DNA from 2 places in the Lysinibacillus telephonicus genome. Region 2 is predicted to be linked to the other one. Evidence: a T-box and tRNA genes for the amino acid it is inferred to sense, from the RefSeq annotation. Region 2 holds a T-box; the other holds one or more tRNA genes.
What was found. A T-box is a leader RNA that pairs with one kind of tRNA and senses whether it is charged. The one in region 2 lies ahead of tyrS (tyrosine--tRNA ligase), so its partner is inferred to be a tRNA-Tyr.
Positions count from the first base shown of each region.

Region 1: it has a tRNA-Tyr gene. The T-box ahead of tyrS (tyrosine--tRNA ligase) is inferred to sense a tRNA for this amino acid. The anticodon was not compared.

Region 1 covers NZ_CP155468.1:356,767-363,819, forward strand. The annotation lists rRNA gene MKY04_RS01585 (23S ribosomal RNA) at 311-3,232, shown strand; rRNA gene rrf (5S ribosomal RNA) at 3,358-3,473, shown strand; tRNA gene MKY04_RS01595 (tRNA-Val) at 3,485-3,560, shown strand; tRNA gene MKY04_RS01600 (tRNA-Thr) at 3,566-3,638, shown strand; tRNA gene MKY04_RS01605 (tRNA-Tyr) at 3,648-3,731, shown strand; tRNA gene MKY04_RS01610 (tRNA-Lys) at 3,738-3,812, shown strand; tRNA gene MKY04_RS01615 (tRNA-Gly) at 3,854-3,928, shown strand; tRNA gene MKY04_RS01620 (tRNA-Leu) at 3,934-4,022, shown strand; tRNA gene MKY04_RS01625 (tRNA-Arg) at 4,046-4,122, shown strand; tRNA gene MKY04_RS01630 (tRNA-Pro) at 4,130-4,206, shown strand; tRNA gene MKY04_RS01635 (tRNA-Ala) at 4,241-4,316, shown strand; tRNA gene MKY04_RS01640 (tRNA-Met) at 4,330-4,406, shown strand; tRNA gene MKY04_RS01645 (tRNA-Ser) at 4,418-4,510, shown strand; tRNA gene MKY04_RS01650 (tRNA-Asp) at 4,529-4,604, shown strand; tRNA gene MKY04_RS01655 (tRNA-Phe) at 4,616-4,691, shown strand; tRNA gene MKY04_RS01660 (tRNA-Gly) at 4,697-4,770, shown strand; tRNA gene MKY04_RS01665 (tRNA-Ile) at 4,775-4,851, shown strand; tRNA gene MKY04_RS01670 (tRNA-Asn) at 4,861-4,935, shown strand; tRNA gene MKY04_RS01675 (tRNA-Glu) at 4,937-5,008, shown strand; gene MKY04_RS01680 (sensor histidine kinase) at 5,450-6,835, opposite strand; gene MKY04_RS01685 (response regulator transcription factor) at 6,823-7,053, opposite strand, start outside.
Region 2 covers NZ_CP155468.1:2,151,147-2,158,199, forward strand. The annotation lists gene MKY04_RS10230 (amino acid permease) at 1-984, shown strand, start outside; T-box leader at 1,214-1,465, shown strand; gene tyrS (tyrosine--tRNA ligase) at 1,550-2,764, shown strand; gene MKY04_RS10240 (UDP-N-acetylmuramoyl-L-alanyl-D-glutamate--2,6-diaminopimelate ligase) at 2,986-4,434, shown strand; gene MKY04_RS10245 (SPL family radical SAM protein) at 4,699-5,532, shown strand; gene MKY04_RS10250 (pyridoxamine 5'-phosphate oxidase family protein) at 5,978-6,559, shown strand; partial or broken gene MKY04_RS10255 (LysE family translocator) at 6,941-7,053, shown strand, end outside.

The sequences.
Region 1 (7,053 bases), 1.8 Mb from region 2:
GCTTGGCTTAATCAACATTAACGTTTTGTGTTCAGTTTTGAAGAGTTCATGTAAATGAATTATCTTCAATTTAGTAATTTCGTTCTTTGAAAACTGGATAAAACGACATTGAAACAAACAAAGTTCAAGAAATTTATTGTAAGTTCTTAAGTCTTTTCTTTATAGAAAAGCTGTAACTAACTTCAAGGGTTTCGAGACACGAGCAGTACAAGGAAATGAACGAGTGAGGACCGGAGCGTACCTACGTACGTGAGGATTCGAACGAGTGAAATTGACGAAAGTATGCGATGTGTATCGGAAGCCGCAATTAGGTTAAGTTATGAAGGGCGCACGGTGAATGCCTTGGCACTAGGAGCCGATGAAGGACGGCACTAACACCGATATGCTTCGGGGAGCTGTAAGTAAGCTTTGATCCGGAGATTTCCGAATGGGGGAACCCACTGTTCGTAATGGAGCAGTATCTTGACGTGAATTCATAGCGTCATGAAGGCATACCCAGGGAACTGAAACATCTAAGTACCTGGAGGAAGAGAAAGAAATTATTCGATTCCCTAAGTAGCGGCGAGCGAAACGGGAAGAGCCCAAACCAAGAGGCTTGCCTCTTGGGGTTGTAGGACACTCAATACAAGAGTTACAAAAGAATGAATTAGGCGAAGCGATCTGGAAAGGTCCGCCAGAGCAGGTAAAAGCCCTGTAGTCGAAAGTTCATTCCCTCTTGAGTGTATCCTGAGTACGGCGGAACACGTGAAATTCCGTCGGAATCCGGGAGGACCATCTCCCAAGGCTAAATACTCCCTAGTGACCGATAGTGAACCAGTACCGTGAGGGAAAGGTGAAAAGCACCCCGGGAGGGGAGTGAAATAGAACCTGAAACCGTGTGCCTACAAGTAGTTAGAGCCCGTTAATGGGTGATAGCGTGCCTTTTGTAGAATGAACCGGCGAGTTACGATTACGTGCAAGGTTAAGTTGTAGAAGACGGAGCCGCAGCGAAAGCGAGTCTGAATAGGGCGAATGAGTACGTGGTCGTAGACCCGAAACCAGGTGATCTACCCATGTCCAGGGTGAAGGTGAGGTAACACTCACTGGAGGCCCGAACCCACGCACGTTGAAAAGTGCGGGGATGAGGTGTGGGTAGCGGAGAAATTCCAATCGAACTTGGAGATAGCTGGTTCTCTCCGAAATAGCTTTAGGGCTAGCCTCGTGATTAAGAATACTGGAGGTAGAGCACTGTTTGGACTAGGGGGGCATCTCGCTTTACCGAATTCAGACAAACTCCGAATGCCAGATATTTATACACGGGAGTCAGACTGCGAGTGATAAGATCCGTAGTCAAAAGGGAAACAGCCCAGACCACCAGCTAAGGTCCCAAAGTAATCGTTAAGTGGAAAAGGATGTGGCGTTGCTTAGACAACCAGGATGTTGGCTTAGAAGCAGCCATCATTTAAAGAGTGCGTAATAGCTCACTGGTCGAGTGACGCTGCGCCGAAAATGTATCGGGGCTAAACGATTCACCGAAGCTGTGGATGGACATCTTAGATGTCCGTGGTAGGAGAGCGTTCTAAGTGCGTTGAAGTCAGACCGGAAGGACTGGTGGAGCGCTTAGAAGTGAGAATGCCGGTATGAGTAGCGAAAGATGGGTGAGAATCCCATCCACCGTATGACTAAGGTTTCCTGAGGAAGGCTCGTCCGCTCAGGGTTAGTCGGGACCTAAGTCGAGGCCGACAGGCGTAGACGATGGACAACAGGTTGATATTCCTGTACCACCTCCCCGCCGTTTGAGTAATGGGGGGACGCAGTAGGATAGGGTAAGCGCGCTGTTGGTTATGCGCGCCCAAGCAGTAAGGCGTGGAAGTAGGCAAATCCGCTTCCTAATACGCCAAGCTGTGATGGGGAGTTCGTATGAGCGAAGTACCTGATTTCACGCTGCCAAGAAAAGCCTCTAGCGAGGCGGGAGGTGCCCGTACCGCAAACCGACACAGGTAGTCGAGGAGAGAATCCTAAGGTGTGCGAGAGAACTCTCGTTAAGGAACTCGGCAAAATGACCCCGTAACTTCGGGAGAAGGGGTGCTCTCGTGAGAGAGCCGCAGTGAATAGGCCCAGGCGACTGTTTAGCAAAAACACAGGTCTCTGCAAAACCGTAAGGTGACGTATAGGGGCTGACGCCTGCCCGGTGCTGGAAGGTTAAGAGGAGGGGTTAGTGGCATCACGAAGCTCTGAATTGAAGCCCCAGTAAACGGCGGCCGTAACTATAACGGTCCTAAGGTAGCGAAATTCCTTGTCGGGTAAGTTCCGACCCGCACGAAAGGCGTAACGATCTGGGCACTGTCTCAACGAGAGACTCGGTGAAATTATAGTACCTGTGAAGATGCAGGTTACCCGCGACAGGACGGAAAGACCCCGTGGAGCTTTACTGTAGCTTGATATTGAATTTTGGCACAACTTGTACAGGATAGGTAGGAGCCAGAGAACTCGGAGCGCCAGCTTCGAGGGAGGCGTCGGTGGGATACTACCCTGGTTGTGTTGAAATTCTAACCCATACCCCTTAGCGGGGTAGGAGACAGTGTCAGGTGGACAGTTTGACTGGGGCGGTCGCCTCCTAAAAGGTAACGGAGGCGCCCAAAGGTTCCCTCAGAATGGTTGGAAATCATTCGTAGAGTGTAAAGGCACAAGGGAGCTTGACTGCGAGACCTACAAGTCGAGCAGGGTCGAAAGACGGGCTTAGTGATCCGGTGGTTCCGCATGGAAGGGCCATCGCTCAACGGATAAAAGCTACCCCGGGGATAACAGGCTTATCTCCCCCAAGAGTCCACATCGACGGGGAGGTTTGGCACCTCGATGTCGGCTCATCGCATCCTGGGGCTGTAGTCGGTCCCAAGGGTTGGGCTGTTCGCCCATTAAAGCGGTACGCGAGCTGGGTTCAGAACGTCGTGAGACAGTTCGGTCCCTATCCGTCGTGGGCGTAGGAAATTTGAGAGGAGCTGTCCTTAGTACGAGAGGACCGGGATGGACACACCGCTGGTGTACCAGTTGTCTTGCCAAAGGCATCGCTGGGTAGCTATGTGTGGACGGGATAAGTGCTGAAAGCATCTAAGCATGAAGCCCCCCTCAAGATGAGATTTCCCATTACGCAAGTAAGTAAGATCCCTCAAAGACGATGAGGTAGATAGGTTCGAGGTGGAAGTGTGGCGACACATGGAGCTGACGAATACTAATCGATCGAGGACTTAACCAAAATTTTGAACGCATTCAATGTCTTTATCCAGTTTTGAGAGAACGAACTCTCAATTAAATAAAGGAACTTCGCCTAAGAGCGCAACATCCTGTTGCAACGGCGAAGCCAGCACATCCATGTGCAAGTGAAGTGATGATGGCAAAGAGGTCACACCCGTTCCCATACCGAACACGGAAGTTAAGCTCTTTAGCGCCGATGGTAGTTGGGGGCTTCCCCCTGTGAGAGTAGGACGTCGCTTCGCTTGTTTTATGTGGAGGATTAGCTCAGCTGGGAGAGCACCTGCCTTACAAGCAGGGGGTCGGCGGTTCGAGCCCGTCATCCTCCACCATATATGCCGGTGTAGCTCAGTTGGTAGAGCAACTGACTTGTAATCAGTAGGTCGTGGGTTCGACTCCTATCGCCGGCATCATTACTTGGAGGGGTAGCGAAGTGGCTAAACGCGGCGGACTGTAAATCCGCTCCTTCGGGTTCGGCGGTTCGAATCCGTCCCCCTCCACCATTCTAAGAGCCATTAGCTCAGTGGTAGAGCATCTGACTTTTAATCAGAGGGTCGAAGGTTCAAGTCCTTCATGGCTCACCAGTTTTATAATAAATTGCTAGAAAAATTTGGAGCATGCTTTTGCGGAAGTAGTTCAGTGGTAGAACACCACCTTGCCAAGGTGGGGGTCGCGGGTTCGAACCCCGTCTTCCGCTCCAAATGTGCCGGGGTGGCGGAACTGGCAGACGCACAGGACTTAAAATCCTGCGGTAGGTGACTACCGTACCGGTTCGATTCCGGTCCTCGGCACCATTTTAATTTACTATCAAGATGTAGCGCCTGTAGCTCAATTGGATAGAGCGTCTGACTACGGATCAGAAGGTTGTGGGTTCGACTCCTGCCAGGCGCGCCAAAAGATACGGGAAGTAGCTCAGCTTGGTAGAGCACTTGGTTTGGGACCAAGGGGTCGCAGGTTCGAATCCTGTCTTCCCGACCATAGAATAAAGTTGATTTTTTAATAATATAATTATGGGGCCTTAGCTCAGCTGGGAGAGCGCCTGCCTTGCACGCAGGAGGTCAGCGGTTCGATCCCGCTAGGCTCCACCAAAATTTTATTTATGGCGGCGTAGCTCAGCTGGCTAGAGCGTACGGTTCATACCCGTAAGGTCGGGGGTTCGATCCCCTCTGCCGCCACCATCTATTATAACGGAGGCATACCCAAGTCTGGCTGAAGGGATCGGTCTTGAAAACCGACAGGCGGGTTAAACCGCGCGTGGGTTCAAATCCTACTGCCTCCGCCATTTAAATTAAGTAATAAAGGTCCCGTGGTGTAGCGGTTAACATGCCTGCCTGTCACGCAGGAGATCGCCGGTTCGATCCCGGTCGGGACCGCCATTTAAAATGATGGGTCGATAGCTCAGTTGGTAGAGCATTTGACTGAAGCTCAAAGTGTCGGCGGTTCGATTCCGTCTCGACCCACCATTTTTGCGGGTGTAGTTTAATGGTAAAACCTCAGCCTTCCAAGCTGATGTCGTGAGTTCGATTCTCATCACCCGCTCCATTAGGGGCCTATAGCTCAGCTGGTTAGAGCGCACGCCTGATAAGCGTGAGGTCGATGGTTCAAGTCCATTTAGGCCCACCATAACAATATTCCGAAGTAGCTCAGTGGTAGAGCAATCGGCTGTTAACCGATCGGTCGTAGGTTCGAGTCCTACCTTCGGAGCCACGGCCCGTTGGTCAAGTGGTTAAGACACCGCCCTTTCACGGCGGTAACACGGGTTCGAATCCCGTACGGGTCATAAAAAAACGTGTAGCAATTGCTTGCTACACGTTTTTTAGTGCCTTCAGAATGAAGGGAAAGTTTGGTTAATCTTGTAATCGAGAGGTGGATATTCCTAAGGTGAATTTTTGGGGGAGAAGAAAATAAGATCCATTGTAAGATAAGTTTATCCAGTTATACAATTTATACATAAAGGAATATATCCCTTTGAGATAATATGGTGCGGTGACTTTATTAGGTTCGATTTTCTAATTATTTTTTATTCTAAGTTAATCTTCAAAAAGGGTGCCCGAAATTATTAGCTTTGGGTCACCCTTTTTTAGTTTAGTAATCGTATCAAAGCTTTTTATAATAGTTCCGAAGCTATTGGATTCTACAATGCATAATTAACCCAAGCTATTTTAAAAAAGAGAAGCTCTGGATACTAAGTGCAGCTTTGGTCTAGATCATTTTTTAAACCTTAATTTGTATGCTTATTTATTGGAATCGTTATGGTCACTTTTCCTCCACCAGATAATATATCATTATCAATTAGCAACGTCCCATTATGGTCCTGGACAATTGATTGTGCAATATAGAGTCCCATACCATGGTGATTGCCTGAGCTTCTGCTCGAATCACCTCGATAAAACTGCTTTGTAGCTTTTTTTAAATCTTTTGAGGAAAATCCACAGCCGCTATCAGATACGGTAAAATGTATCGATTCAGCCGAACCTTGGGCAATTAATTTAACCTTTCCATTGTTTGGGGTATGCTCTACGGCGTTTACAATAATGTTTAAAATCGCTCGATAAAAAAGCTCTTTATCAATAAAGATCGACTCTGGAAGCGACACCTTTTGTACATCAACATAAAGCCTTTTTTCTAGAGAAAGAGCCCTCATCTGCTTCTCTAATTCATTTAAAAAGGCATCCGTTTTAACACTGCCTTTTTCACGAACAACATTTTTCTCCATTTTCGATAAATCAATCAGTTCTTTTGTGAATTTTTCTATCTCAATTGTATTTTTCAAAATATAGTCATTATATTGCCTTTGTCTATCGTTTAGCACAGTGCTCTTTAAAAGTTCAGCATTTCCTCGAATAATTGTAATGGGTGTTTTAAGATCATGGGCTAGGGCGGAAATTTGTTCTCTACGTGTCTGTTCTAACTCCCACTGTTGTTTCAATGAAGTATATAATGCATCTTTCATCTGCTCAAATGAAACAGAGATGTCATCTATTTCACGAATTCCCGATGGCTTAATAGTAAAATCTAAATTTTGATTTTGTATTTTTTCAATCGCTTCTTGTAAACCCATCATTTTTTTCTTCAGCTTTCTTCCAAAATGAACTGAAAGAACCGTCACTAGAACCACAATTCCTACAATAAATAATAGGAAGGCAAATAATTGTGGATTTGGCAGGTACTTTCTTAAAGCAGCCGAATGATATTCGGGCACTAATCGGTATCTTAATATACAAATCTCGTTTTCACGTTCTATATACGAATAATATTGAGTGTTATCTCGTTTTTCTCCATTTTGCATCAATTCCCAAGCATGTAAGGCTTCCTTTCTTGTCAGATTGCCTGATAAAAATTCTCCTTGTTTTGAGAAAACAGCGTAGTCAACGAGCTCTGGAATAATATCTGGTGTGACAGAACCGTTTGAAGCAATAAGATTTTTAGATAATGAAATTTGGTTTTCCGCATAATTCGCTGGCAAAATAATATTAGTAGAAAAAGCGAATAGAAATAGACTGAGCAGTAGTGCTACTAAAAGAATAGTTCCAAAACATAAGAAAAGAAGATATCGGAGAAAAAACATGTGAAGACGTGTTCCTTTCCTCGGTGTTAACGTCTCCATTTATATCCAATCCCCCAAACTGTTTCAATTACATCAACGTCAAAGGTATGTAGCTTTGAGCGAATATTTTTAATATGCTCCGTAATTGCAGTGCTGTCGCTTTTCCCGTCATATCCAAAAATCGTTTCGTAAATTTTCTCCTTGGAGAAAACTTGTCCTCTATTACGTGCTAGAAATTCGCATATTTCATATTCGCTTTTTGTTAAAATAACTTTTTC
Region 2 (7,053 bases):
ATTCCGCAATGGTTGACGGCGCTTGCTGTTCTCATTGTAATTACTATAGTAAACCTAGCTAATGTAAAAGCATTCGGAGAATTTGAATTCTGGTTTGCAATGATTAAAGTTGTAGCGATTATTGGAATGATTCTTCTTGGATTAGGCATTATTTTATTTGGGATTGGCAACGGGGGACAGCCAATTGGTTTTGACAATCTGTGGGCCCATGGAGGTTTCATGCCTAATGGAATCGAGGGGATTATCATGTCACTCGTTCTTGTTATGTTTTCCTTTGGTGGAGTAGAGTTGGTTGGGATTACAGCTGGAGAGGCAAAAAATCCACAAAAGTCGATTCCATCAGCCATCAACAATGTCGTATGGAGGATTCTAATTTTCTATATTGGTGCATTGGGAGTCATGATGATTTTATATCCTTGGAATGAGGTAGGAACGAATGGTAGCCCATTTGTATTAATTTTTGATAATGTCGGTATTCCTGGAGCTGCCCATATTATTAACTTTGTTGTAATAACAGCAGCATTATCAGCTTTTAATAGTGGGTTATTTGGTTCAGGAAGAATGCTGTACAATCTATCACTGCAAAATAATGGTCCGAAATATTTTGAAAGGCTTAGCAAGAATGGGAGTCCGAGACGTGGAATTTTGTTCTCATCATTGTTTTTATTAATTGCAGTCGTTTTAAATTACATTGTTCCTGAAAAAGTATTTTTGTATATTTCTGCTGTTGCTACAGTGGCAGTAATTACTAGCTGGACTATTATCCTAATTGCCCAATTAAAATTTAGAAAATCAAAAACAAAAAAAGAGATAGAAGAAATTAAATTTAAAATACCGTTCTATCCATTATCTACCTATTTGGCACTAATATTTTTAGCGTTTGTCATTATTTTAATGGCATTTATTCCGGATATGCGCATCGCATTATTTGTAGCACCTGTGTGGTTTTTAATACTTTACATAGGATATAAAATAAAAAATTAAGAGTATCCATGGAGAAAATATTAGATTTCGAGGCTTATGAGGGCATTTTTCCATATGGGAAAATTTGAATCTTTAATTTAGAACATAATTTTAAGATAGTATAAACAAAAAAAATTAGCCTTTTTCGGTTATAAAAATTCATTATTGACAATTTAAAATAAATATATAAAATAAAAGTCAATTAATATCTGCATAACGAAGATTTGTTTAAACATTTCGGAGTATAAGAGCAAAGGCTATGATAAGAAAGAGTAGCAATCATGTAAACAGACAGAAAGTTACCGGTTGATGAGAGGTGCATGTTGAACGGTTGTGAATACATCTTGGAGCTGTGTACCGAATAGGATCCCTTAGTAGGCTACACCGGCTTAGCACCCGTAATCATGTGCTAAAGTATCGTCATTAGACTGTACTTGTTAAGGTAGGCAATGTGAATTGCTTATGAATTAAAGGTGGTAACACGAGATGAATCGTCCTTTTGGTATATCCAAAAGGGCGTTTTTTTTATCCTTTGTTTCTTATAGAACTTGCAATATTAGAAATAATATTTCAAGGAGATGTTAGTATGTTTGTAAAACCAGAAGAACAATTAAAGATCATCATGAAAGGTATTAAAGAAATAGTAAATGAAGAGGAGTTATTGGTGAAACTAGAGAAATCCTATCGCTCACAAACTCCGCTTACGATTAAATTAGGGCTTGATCCTTCTGCCCCTGATATTCACTTAGGACATGCTGTTGTACTAAGAAAAATGAAACAAATGCAGGATTTAGGACACGAAGTTGTCGTAATCATAGGTGATTTTACTGGTCGAATTGGGGACCCAACAGGAAAAGCAAAAGGCCGAGCAGCTCTAAGTGATGAGCAGGTTAAAATCAATGCAAAAACGTACTTTGAACAAATCTTTAAAGTGCTAGATTCAAATAAAACTACAGTCCGTTTTAATAGCGAGTGGCTATCGAAGTTAACCTTTGAGGAAGTCATTAAATTGGCAGCAACTACTTCTGTTGCAAGAATATTAGAACGAGATGATTTTCAAAATAGATATAAAAATCAAATTCCTATCGGTATTCATGAATTTTTCTATCCGCTAATGCAAGGATACGATTCTATTGAGATCCAAGCTGATATCGAACTAGGTGGCACCGATCAAACTTTCAATGTTTTAATGGGACGTACACTACAAAAGCATTGGGGATTAGAAAAGCAAATTGCTATTTTTATGCCACTTCTTGAAGGTCTTGATGGTGTTGAAAAAATGAGTAAAAGTCTTGGCAATTATATTGGGGTTAATGAACCAGCAGAAGTGATGTTTAAAAAAGTAATGGAAGTACCAGATAGTCTAATAATTAAATACTTTGAGTTAGCAACGGATGAACATCCTGACAAAATTGACAAAATAAAAGAACGACTTGAACAAGGCGAAAATCCAAGAGATATTAAACTCGAATTGGCTGAAATTATTACAAAATTATATTGTGGTGAAGATGAAATGCGAAAAGCAAGATCATTTTATGAAACTGCTTTCAGCAAAAAGGAAATACCAGATAATATCCCGGAATTAGTAATTCAAATTGGAGCTGAAACGGTGCAAGATATCATTCCTTTACTAATTGATAAAGGATTCATTAAAAGCAAAAGCGAATTTTTACGGTTAATTAAACAAAACGGTGTTCAAATAAATAAAGAAAAATTAAGTGAAGATGAATTTGATCGTGTATTAATGAACGAAGAGGTACTACAAATTGGCAAAAAAAGATTTATTCGTTTAATTAAATAACTTAATAAGATGTTTCCAAGAAGAATCTAATTAAAAAAGTTTACTGAGGAACAATAATAAACAGCTCTTAAAAAATAGTACAAACCAACTTTTGGTTTGTACTATTTTTTATTATATTTCTCAACCGAATGAGCAAATTAATAAAAAAGCAAGTGAGGATGTAATTTTTTCAATCATGTAATCATCAAATGGTCAAATCCAATTAATAGGAGTTAACATCCATGGAATTAAAACATTTACTAAATGCTCTTAAAGCTGAAATAAAGCCTGAAATAGCAAATCTCACAATCAAAGGAATAGCGGATAATTCGGTGGACGTATCAAAGGATTATTTATTTGTAGCTATTAAAGGATTTAAATCGAATGGACATGATTTTATTGATGATGCAATTAAGAGAGGGGCCTGTGTTATAGTAGGCGAGATGGATATTGTTTCATTGCCTATTCCATATATAAAAGTTGCTAATAGTAGAAGGGCTTTAGGAATCATTGCGAGCAATTTTTATCATCACCCTTCTAAATCAAAAATTATGATTGGAATTACTGGTACTAATGGAAAAACAACTACAAGTTATATTTTAAAACATATTTTAGAAAGTAATGGCCATACATGTTCTTTAATTGGTACCATTCAAAATATTGTTAACGGGGAAGTGTATGATAGTAAAAATACTACTCCTAGTTCATTAGTTTTGCAAAAGCTTTTATTTGAAAGTAAAGATGAAATAGTTATTATGGAAGTTTCTTCACATGGATTATCCCAATTTAGAATTGAAGGAATTACATTTGATTATTGCCTTTTTACGAATCTTGATCAAGAACACCTGGATTATCATAAAACAATGGAAGAATACTTTCAAACAAAATTGTCATTATTCAGTTATTTGAAGAAAAATGGGCAAGCAATTGTGAATACCGATAATGTTTGGGGTAAGAAATTAGCTGAGAAGTTAAAAGATAAAAATATTTATGTTCATTCTTTAGGGCAATCTGAGGACAATAAATTTCAAATATTAGACCTCGATTTCGAAAATTCTGTTGTCCAATTAACAGAGGACAATGAATCTGTTCAACTTTCATCGCCTATAATAGGGCTTCACAATATATATAACACTGCTATGGCATACATCACAGCAAAACTAATAGGTATTGAAAATGATAACATTTTGAATTCAATAAAACTTTTTCAGGGGGTAAAGGGTAGATTTGAAATATTAAAACTACATAATGGTGCCACAGTTGTTGTGGATTATGCACATACTGCTGATGCAGTTTTTCATTGTTTAACTACTTCAAAAAAGTACGGGGCAAAAAAGATTACCCATATTTTTGGTTTTCGAGGAGATAGGGATGAAAGTAAAAGACAAAGAATACTTGCGGTTTCTTCAGAGTTTAGTGATGAATTTATTTTAACTCTTGATGATTTAAATTCTGTTCCAATAAATGAAATGATTGAGTCATTATATAAACTAAATAACCATTATGCCAACAATAAAGGGATTGTTATGCCGGATCGAACCAGCGCTATAAAATGGGCAATTGAAAACAGTGAACAAGATGATTGGATACTAATTACAGGTAAAGGGCATGAAATTTACAAACAAAATTTCAGTATACCAACTACTTCAGATACAGAGACAGTTTTATATATCGATAATGGAGAAAAATAAAAAAGTTCATGAGATCACAAAAATCCTCGTCACTTGACGAGTTTTTTTTAATGGTTAAATATTAAAATTCTTAGGGTACCTTTTAGCTATTTTTCTGATAGCAATTTGATTACTACTGAACAGGCAAGAGAAGTTAGTTATCCATCGACTTAGAAATGAATATATGGGAAGATAAATTTATATTTACTATTAAGTTGATAAAGATATTCTAATGGGCTGAGAACACATTAAGTGATTAAATATTCAGTAAGTGGAGCGATGTATGTGGGTATTGAAATAAAAGAAATTATTGCAAAGAAAATCCTTACAGAAGCAAAGGGTTATTTAGATGTTGGTTTTACACATTCGCTAAATCCATATAGTGGTTGCGCGTTTTCTTGTAGTTATTGTTATGTAAGAGAAATGCCGATTCAACGTTTTAAAGAAATTCCTTGGGGAGAATGGGTGGACATAAAAACAAATGCTGCAGAAAATTACCGAGATGAAATTATAAAACTACGGAGAAGAAATAAACCTGTGAATCTTTTTATGTCATCTGCAACAGATCCCTATCAACCAATAGAACGTAAAGTAAATATTACACGGGGGATATTAGAAGAAATGATTGAATATCCACCAGATTTTCTTCATATCCAAACTCGAAGTCCACTCATTTCAAGAGATATAGATCTATTAGTAAAATTAAAAGAAAAATGTACAGTTCTTGTATCGATGACGATAGAAACTGATAGAGAGGACGTAAAGCAAATTTTTTCTCCTTATGCACCGGGAATTAAATTACGTTTAAAGGTACTAAAGGAAATTCATTCTGCAGGAATTACCACACAAGCTTCAATCTCACCTGTATTACCATTTACTCCTGAATTCCCAATAGTTCTTAAGAGGATTGTTGATCATATATGGATAGATACTTTAAGTATTGGTGATGGGGCGATGGGCAAACGATCTGAGAGATTGGGTATGCCTAGAATGTTTGAGGAACATGGATTTTCAAAGTGGTATCGAAAGGATATCCACGTAGCAGTGGAAAAATATTTTAAAAAACATTTTCCTATTGAAATGGTGCGCGTTTCTAAACAGGAAGCTTTTTTAAATTAATTATGCATTATGCTATCTAATAAGATAATCGCTTTTCCTAGCTAGAGCAAATACGCAATTAATTACAATTCTGACTTTAATCATTTTTCTTTAGTGAAAAGCAAACGGAGCAATTTTTAGAGAAAAAGGGCATGTAAATTGTGGGTTGATTTTATATATTACACCTTATAAAATTGAGAAAATTACAAATTTATAACAAATGCAAGTAATGGTGGTTGTTATGAGCTACTGATTGATGAAAACATGTCATTAAACACTCAAACTCGCCGAATGAGTGAAAAGTTGAAAATTTAGTGTTAGACATTGACATCCGTAATCGGTCATAGAATGGATTTACCTTAATAGCAAATCAACTAGTGACTGCCACGGAGGTGAAATGCTATCGTCTCTTATGAGATGATAGCTTTTTTAAATTTAACATTTGATTGGATAAGGAGGTTTTTTTATGGGAACAGTTTATTCACATTTACTTCCAAAACATGAGGAATTTATAAGAAAACAACGGATATTTTTCGTAGGTTCAGCACCGCTATCTTCAGACGGTCATGTTAACATTTCACCAAAGGGTCATGATGTATTAAGAATTTTTTCTCCCAATGAGGTAGCTTACTTAGATTTGACAGGTAGTGGAAATGAAACAAGTGCACATTTAAAAGATAACAGTAGAATTACTTTTATGTTCTTAGCTTTTGAAGGACCTCCTATGATTTTACGGCTTTATGGAAAAGGAAACGTTATACTACCTGGTACACCAGAATGGGATAATATGGCTAAACATTTTGACATTCTTCCTGGTTCTCGTCAAATTATTCATGCAAAGATTGAAACAGTAAAAACATCCTGCGGGTTTAGTGTACCGTTTTACTCATATGATGGTGAACGAGATACTCTTCAACAATGGGCTCACAATAAAAGTGAACAAGACTTAGAGGATTATCGAAAAAAGAAAAATTCAATAAGTATGGATGGCATAGTTACACCGATTGGAGAAAGTTTTGGAAACATCAATAAGATTAAAGAATCCTAGTTGTATTAACAACAGCAAGGATAATTAAAAAACCTGTTCCAATTGCTGCTACTAAATAGGTTGTTGGATTTCTTTGATACTGGTAATTCTGAATTTTGTAGCACCGAATGACTTGATCTTCCAATCGAACATTACTGTGACTATAAAAAGTTTTCCGATATCAATGAGTAGAAATACCAGAGTTAGACCTTGAAAATCTTCCATAAACATGTCAATAGTTATACTATAATCAACCTTGAGTTAAATAGAATAATAAACAGCGCGTTGGTTCAATTCAATGCGCTGTTCTGGTTTTATTGTAAATCTCTGCAATAATATACTATAAGATTTGATATTAAAAGGTGTAATAATTAGATATAACATAAAGAGGAGTGTTATATCTTGGATATTACATCTTTTATTATATATTGTTTTATTGTCACATTTACACCGGGACCAACCAATATAGTTATTTTATCCACGGTACATAATTATGGTGCAAAAAAAGCAATGGA